Regions from separate parts of the Streptomyces sp. NPDC093111 genome, predicted to be linked through region 2. Evidence: predicted binding sites of a transcription regulator. Region 2 holds the regulator's gene; the other holds the start of a gene.
The links. Region 2 encodes HrcA, which represses chaperone genes, less so after heat shock. Its sites were predicted from a motif close to TTNGCACTCNGNNNNNCNGAGTGCNAA; they were not measured.

Region 1 (3,410 bases), on a different contig from region 2:
CCCACTCCTTCAAGGACCGGGTCGTCGCCCAGGCCATCGAGGCCGCCCGCGCCTTCGGCTTCACCACCCTCTCCTGCTCCTCCACCGGCAACCTGGCCGGCGCCGTCGGCGCCGCCGCCGCCCGGGCCGGCTTCCGCTCCTGCGTGTTCATCCCGCACGACCTGGAGCAGGGCAAGGTCGTCATGGCCGGCGTCTACGGCGGTGACCTCGTCGCCATCGAGGGCAACTACGACGACGTCAACCGCTTCTGCTCGGAGCTCATCGGCGACCCGCTCGGCGAGGGCTGGGGCTTCGTCAACGTCAACCTGCGCCCGTACTACGGCGAGGGCTCCAAGACGCTCGCGTACGAGATCTGCGAGCAGCTCGGCTGGGTCATCCCCGACCAGCTGGTCATCCCGATCGCCTCCGGCTCGCAGCTCACCAAGATCGACAAGGGCCTCCAGGAGCTCATCAAGCTGGGCCTGGTCGAGGACAAGCCGTACAAGATCTTCGGCGCCCAGGCCGAGGGCTGCTCCCCGGTCTCGGTCGCCTTCAAGGCCGGCCACGACGTGGTGAAGCCCCAGAAGCCGAACACCATCGCCAAGTCCCTCGCCATCGGCAACCCGGCGGACGGCCCGTACGTGCTCGACATCGCCCGCCGCACCGGCGGCGCCGTGGAGGACGTGAACGACGAGCAGGTCGTCGACGCGATCAAGCTGCTCGCCCGTACCGAGGGCATCTTCGCCGAGACCGCGGGCGGCGTGACCGTCGGCGTGACGCGCAAGCTGGTCGAGGCCGGTCTCATCGACCCGACGCTGACGACGGTGGTCCTCAACACCGGCGACGGACTCAAGACCCTGGACGCCGTTGCCGACAGCTCTCAGGCGACCGCCACCATCCGCCCGAGCCTGGACGCGTTCCGCGACGCGGGCCTGGCCCACTGAAAGGTACGTGAACCCCATGGCCGTCAACGTCCGCATCCCCACCATCCTCCGCACCTACACGGGCGGCCAGTCCGAGGTGAAGGCCGAGGGCGGGACCCTCGCCGAGGTCATCGCCGACCTGGAGAAGAACCACGCGGGCATCGCCGCCCGCGTCCTGGACGACCAGGGCAAGCTGCGCCGCTTCGTCAACGTGTACGTCAACGACGACGACGTGCGCTTCGAGCAGGGCCTGGAGACCGTGACGCCGGACGGCGCCGGCGTCTCCATCATCCCGGCCGTCGCCGGCGGCTGCTGAACCGTCCGGATCGGCCGGTCTTACCCGCGCTTACCCGCGGTACCCGTCTTACCTGAATTGCCCCTTCCGCGAGAAGAAGCGGAGGGGGCAATTCTGCATGGTTGAGCGGGGTAGAGTTGGGGAAGTCCCCTCCGCTGCCCATGCCAGGCGCATATGAGAATGCGCCCGTGCACGACAAGAAGCAGCCAAAGCGCCCGTGTCTTGTGCACCTTCTGCGCGCTTTGCCCGGCCCGACTTGACCCGGAATTCAAGGGAATCTCCCCAATTCGCCTTTCACGGCTGCCCAGAATTCTCGTCCGATTGACCTGTTGCAGAGGGCAGTTGGGCAGATACATTCAGCGGCGGTCGACGCGTTCCGGCGCAGGGTCTGACCCGGGTCCGCGAAGTGCGGCCCCGCGCAAGGGCCAGTAATAGGGGAGTTAGGCATGGCTCAGGGCACCGTCAAGTGGTTCAACGCGGAGAAGGGCTACGGCTTCATCGCGGTCGACGGTGGTGCGGATGTTTTCGTCCACTACAGCGCGATCCAGATGGACGGCTACCGCACCCTTGAAGAAGGACAGCGGGTCGAGTTCGAGATCTCGCAGGGTCAGAAGGGCCCGCAGGCGGACATGGTCAAGCTCGCCGCCTCTGCCTGAGCGCGGCGCGATCGGCCACCGACGCACTTCCGTCGAGGGGCCCGCATCCAGACCGGATGCGGGCCCCTCGTCATGTCCGGCGCCCTGTCGGGCGCGGTGCGCGGCGCCGGTCGGGGCGCCGTGGGGCGTCATGTGCGCCCGGCGTGTGCGCCCGGCTCGTGCTCCCAGGGGTGACCGATCCTCGGTAGTCGCTTGCACTCGCATGGGGCGAGTGCTAATCATTGGCGTTAGCACTCTGAAGGTGAGAGTGCTTAATCGAGGATCGGGCAGACGAGGCCCGCGGCCAGGTGGGGCAAGGAACCACAGGGCTCGCAGGCCGTCCGTCGCGGGCGTCGGCGCGGTCCAGGAGCGTTATCCACCCCATGTCCGGGAGGACCACTTCACATGGCCAAGATCATCGCGTTCGACGAGGAGGCCCGGCGCGGTCTCGAGCGCGGCATGAACCAGCTCGCTGACGCCGTCAAGGTCACCCTCGGCCCCAAGGGCCGCAACGTCGTCCTCGAGAAGAAGTGGGGCGCCCCCACGATCACCAACGATGGTGTCTCCATCGCCAAGGAGATCGAGCTCGAGGACCCGTACGAGAAGATCGGCGCCGAGCTGGTCAAGGAAGTCGCCAAGAAGACGGACGACGTCGCCGGCGACGGTACGACCACCGCCACCGTCCTCGCCCAGGCGCTCGTCCGCGAGGGCCTGCGCAACGTGGCCGCCGGTGCCAACCCGATGGCCCTCAAGCGCGGCATCGAGAAGGCCGTCGAGGCCGTCTCCGGCGCCCTCCTCGAGCAGGCGAAGGATGTCGAGACCAAGGAGCAGATCGCTTCCACGGCCTCCATCTCCGCCGCCGACACCCAGATCGGCGAGCTCATCGCCGAGGCGATGGACAAGGTCGGCAAGGAAGGCGTCATCACCGTCGAGGAGTCGCAGACCTTCGGGCTCGAGCTCGAGCTCACCGAGGGCATGCGCTTCGACAAGGGCTACATCTCGGCGTACTTCGCGACCGACATGGAGCGCATGGAGGCGGCCCTGGATGACCCGTACATCCTGATCGTCAACTCCAAGATCTCCTCCGTGAAGGACCTGCTCCCGCTCCTGGAGAAGGTCATGCAGTCGGGCAAGCCGCTGCTGATCATCGCCGAGGACGTCGAGGGCGAGGCCCTGTCGACGCTGGTCGTCAACAAGATCCGCGGCACCTTCAAGTCCGTCGCCGTCAAGGCCCCGGGCTTCGGCGACCGTCGCAAGGCCATGCTGAACGACATCGCCATCCTCACCGGCGGCACGGTCATCTCCGAGGAGGTCGGCCTCAAGCTGGAGAACGCGGGCCTCGACCTGCTGGGCCGCGCCCGCAAGGTCGTCATCACCAAGGACGAGACCACCATCGTCGACGGTGCCGGTGACAGCGAGCAGGTCGCCGGTCGCGTGAACCAGATCCGCGCCGAGATCGAGAACAGCGACTCGGACTACGACCGCGAGAAGCTCCAGGAGCGCCTCGCGAAGCTGGCCGGCGGCGTGGCCGTCATCAAGGCCGGTGCCGCGACCGAGGTCGAGCTCAAGGAGCGCAAG
Region 2 (3,410 bases):
TGCGGAACCACCCCTGGGCATATGCCGGGCCTGACTCAGCGCCCGTTGAACGCGTCCTTCAACCGCGAGAACAGCCCCTGCTGCCCCGGCTGGAACTGCCCCGTGGGCCGCTCCTCGCCGCGCAGCTTGGCCAGCTCGCGGAGCAGGCGCTCCTGCTCCGGGTCCAGCTTGGACGGGGTCTGCACCTCGACGTGGACGATCAGGTCGCCGCGGCCGTTGCCGCGCAGGTGCGTGACGCCCCGGCCGTGCAGCGGGATCGACTGGCCGGACTGGGTGCCCGGGCGGATGTCGACGTCCTCCAGCCCGTCCAAGGTCTGGAGCTGCACCTTCGTGCCGAGGGAGGCGGCCGTCATCGGGAGGGTGACCGTGCAGTGCAGGTCGTCGCCGCGCCGCTGGAAGACCTCGTGCGGGGTCTCGTGGATCTCGACGTACAGGTCGCCGGCGGGGCCGCCGCCGGGGCCGACCTCGCCCTCGCCCGCCAGCTGGATCCGGGTGCCGTTGTCGACACCGGCCGGGATCTTGACCGTGAGCGTGCGGCGGGAACGGACCCGGCCGTCGCCCGCGCACTCGGGGCACGGGGTCGGGACCACGGTGCCGAAGCCCTGGCACTGCGGGCAGGGGCGGGAGGTCATGACCTGGCCGAGGAAGGACCGGGTGACCTGGGAGACCTCACCTCGGCCGCGGCACATGTCGCAGGTCTGCGCGGAGGTGCCGGGCGCGGCGCCCTCTCCGGAGCAGGTGGTGCACACGACGGCCGTGTCGACCTGGATGTCCTTCGTGGTGCCGAAGGCCGCCTCGTCGAGGGTGATCTCCAGGCGGATCATCGCGTCCTGGCCGCGCCGGGTGCGCGAGCGCGGGCCGCGCTGGGACGCCGTACCGAAGAAGGCGTCCATGATGTCCGAGAAGTTCCCGAAGCCGCCCGCGCCGAAGCCGCCCGCGCCACCGCCGCCGGAGGCCGACAGCGGGTCGCCGCCGAGGTCGTAGACCTGCTTCTTCTGCGGGTCGGACAACACCTCGTAGGCGGCGTTGATCTCCTTGAACCGCTCCTGCGTCTTCGGGTCCGGGTTGACGTCCGGGTGAAGCTCGCGGGCGAGTCGGCGGAAGGCCTTCTTGATCTCGTCTGCCGACGCGTCGCGGCGTACGCCGAGCACGGCGTAGTAGTCCGTGGCCACTTACGACTCCGCCAGGATCTGTCCGACGTAACGTGCCACTGCGCGTACCGCTCCCATCGTTCCGGGGTAATCCATGCGGGTCGGTCCGACCACGCCGAGTTTGGCGACTGCCTCGCCGCCGGAACCGTAGCCGACCGAGACGACCGACGTGGACGTCAGCCCCTCGTGGGCGATCTCGTGCCCGATGCGTACGGTCATGCCTGATTCCTTGGCCTCGCCGAGCAGCTTGAGGAGCACGACCTGCTCCTCCAGGGCTTCCAGGACGGGCCTGATCGTCAGGGGGAAGTCGTGTCCGAAGCGGGTCAGATTGGCGGTGCCGCCGATCATGAGCCGCTCCTCCTGCTCCTCCACGAGCGTTTCGAGGAGGGTGGCGAGCACCGTCGTGACGGTGCCGCGGTCCTCGATCTCCTCGAAGGACTCGGGGAGGTCCTGCACCAGCTGCGGCACGTCCGCGAACCGGCGGCCGACGACCCGGCTGTTGAGCCGGGCCCGCAGGTCGGCCAGGGAGGTCTCGCCGAAGGGCGCCGGGCAGTCGATGACCCGCTGCTCGACCCGGCCGGTGTCGGTGATGAGCACCAGCATGAGGCGGGCGGGGGCCAGCGACAGCAGTTCCACGTGCCGGACCGTCGAACGGGTCAGCGAGGGGTACTGCACGACGGCGACCTGCCGGGTGAGCTGCGCGAGCAGCCGTACCGTGCGGCCGACGACGTCGTCGAGGTCGACGGCTCCGTCGAGGAAGTTGTGGATCGCCCGCCGCTCGGGGGTCGACAGCGGCTTGACGCCGGCCAGCCGGTCCACGAACAGGCGGTAGCCCTTGTCGGTGGGGATGCGCCCGGCGCTGGTGTGGGGCTGGGCGATGAAGCCCTCCTCCTCCAGCACCGCCATGTCGTTGCGCACGGTGGCGGGCGACACACCCAGCTTGTGGCGCTCGGTCAGCGCCTTGGAGCCCACGGGCTCCTCCGTCCCGACGTAGTCCTGGACGATGGCGCGCAGCACCTCGAGTCTGCGTTCGCTGAGCACCGCGCACACCTCCAGCTGTCGATCGGGTTCCGGTTCTTCCCTTTTTGGCACTCGCCCTGCCCGAGTGCCAGGAATCCCCCGGCCAGTGTACGGCGGCGGACATCGCTCCTGGCAAGGAGGCGGCGTCGGCGGGGTCGCAGCGGTTAGCGTCGCCGCATGGACGTGGAATGGGAAGAGTACGGCTGGGAGCGCCTCGGGGAGGGCGTCGGCAGGCGCCGGCTGCCGGGCTGGGACGCCACGGTGGGCCTGGTCATCGGCCGGGACGCGGTGCTGTTGTACGACACGGGGGCGACCCTCGCGCAGGGCGCGGAGCTGCGGACCCAGGTGGGGGCGCTGACGGGCTGCCGCCGGGTGACGCATATCGCACTGAGCCATCCGCACTTCGACCACGTCATGGGCACGGCGGTCTTCTCCGGGGCCGAGGTCTTCGGGGCGGCCGGCCTGGACACGCTGCTGCCGCGCGAGCGGGAGGAGCTGTGCACGGACGCGGTACGGCACGGGGTGGACGCCCGGGCCGCGGCGGAGGCGGCCGAGATCCTGGTCGCGCCCCGCCACACCGTCTCGGGCGAGTGGACCCTGGACCTGGGCGGCCGGCAGGTGCTGCTCGCGAACATCGGGCCCGGCCACAGCGGCCACGACCTGGCCCTGTTCGTGCCGGGCGCGCCGGAGGTCGTCTTCTGCGGCGACCTGGTCGAGGAGTCCGGCGAACCGCAGGCGGGCCCGGACGCGATCCCCGGCCGCTGGCCGGCGGCGCTGGACCGGCTGCTGTCCCTGGGCGGCCCGGACGCGGTGTACGTACCGGGCCACGGGGCGGTGGTGGACGCCGCGTTCGTCCGCCGCCAGCGGGAGGAGCTGGCGCGGCGCTTCGGGGTGGCGTAGCGGGAGGAGCCGGCGCGGCGCTTCGGAGTGGCGTGGCGAGAGGAGCCGGCGCGGCGCTTCGGGGTGGCGTAGCGGAGTCGAACGCGCGCCTACGGGACGGGACCTGACGCTCCCTCGTCCGTGCACGGCGGACGCGGCCCGCCCAGGGCAGAATCGAGCCCATGCGCAGTTACAACCCGGACCTGACTCCCCCTTGGAAGCGCTCGGCGCCCGTCCCCGAGGTCCCGGCGGACCGCGATCTCGTCGTGGAGGAGGTCGCGACCGGCTTCTGCGGGGCCGTGATCCGCTGCGAGGCGGACACGGTGACGCTGGAGGACCGCTTCGGCAAGCACCGGGTCT

Region 1: a site for HrcA is predicted at 2,081-2,107, ahead of groL (chaperonin GroEL). Genes of this name have one in related genera too.

What each region holds. Positions count from the first base shown of each region.
Region 1 covers NZ_JBFBNW010000001.1:175,637-179,046, forward strand. Annotated here, with positions in the region: gene thrC (threonine synthase) at 1-923, shown strand, start outside; gene AB0Q96_RS00780 (MoaD/ThiS family protein) at 940-1,218, shown strand; gene AB0Q96_RS00785 (cold-shock protein) at 1,644-1,853, shown strand; gene groL (chaperonin GroEL) at 2,238-3,410, shown strand, end outside.
Region 2 covers NZ_JBFBNW010000002.1:502,280-505,689, reverse strand. Annotated here, with positions in the region: gene dnaJ (molecular chaperone DnaJ) at 36-1,172, opposite strand; gene hrcA (heat-inducible transcriptional repressor HrcA) at 1,173-2,192, opposite strand; gene AB0Q96_RS04630 (MBL fold metallo-hydrolase) at 2,349-3,071, shown strand; gene AB0Q96_RS04625 (DUF3097 domain-containing protein) at 3,233-3,410, shown strand, end outside.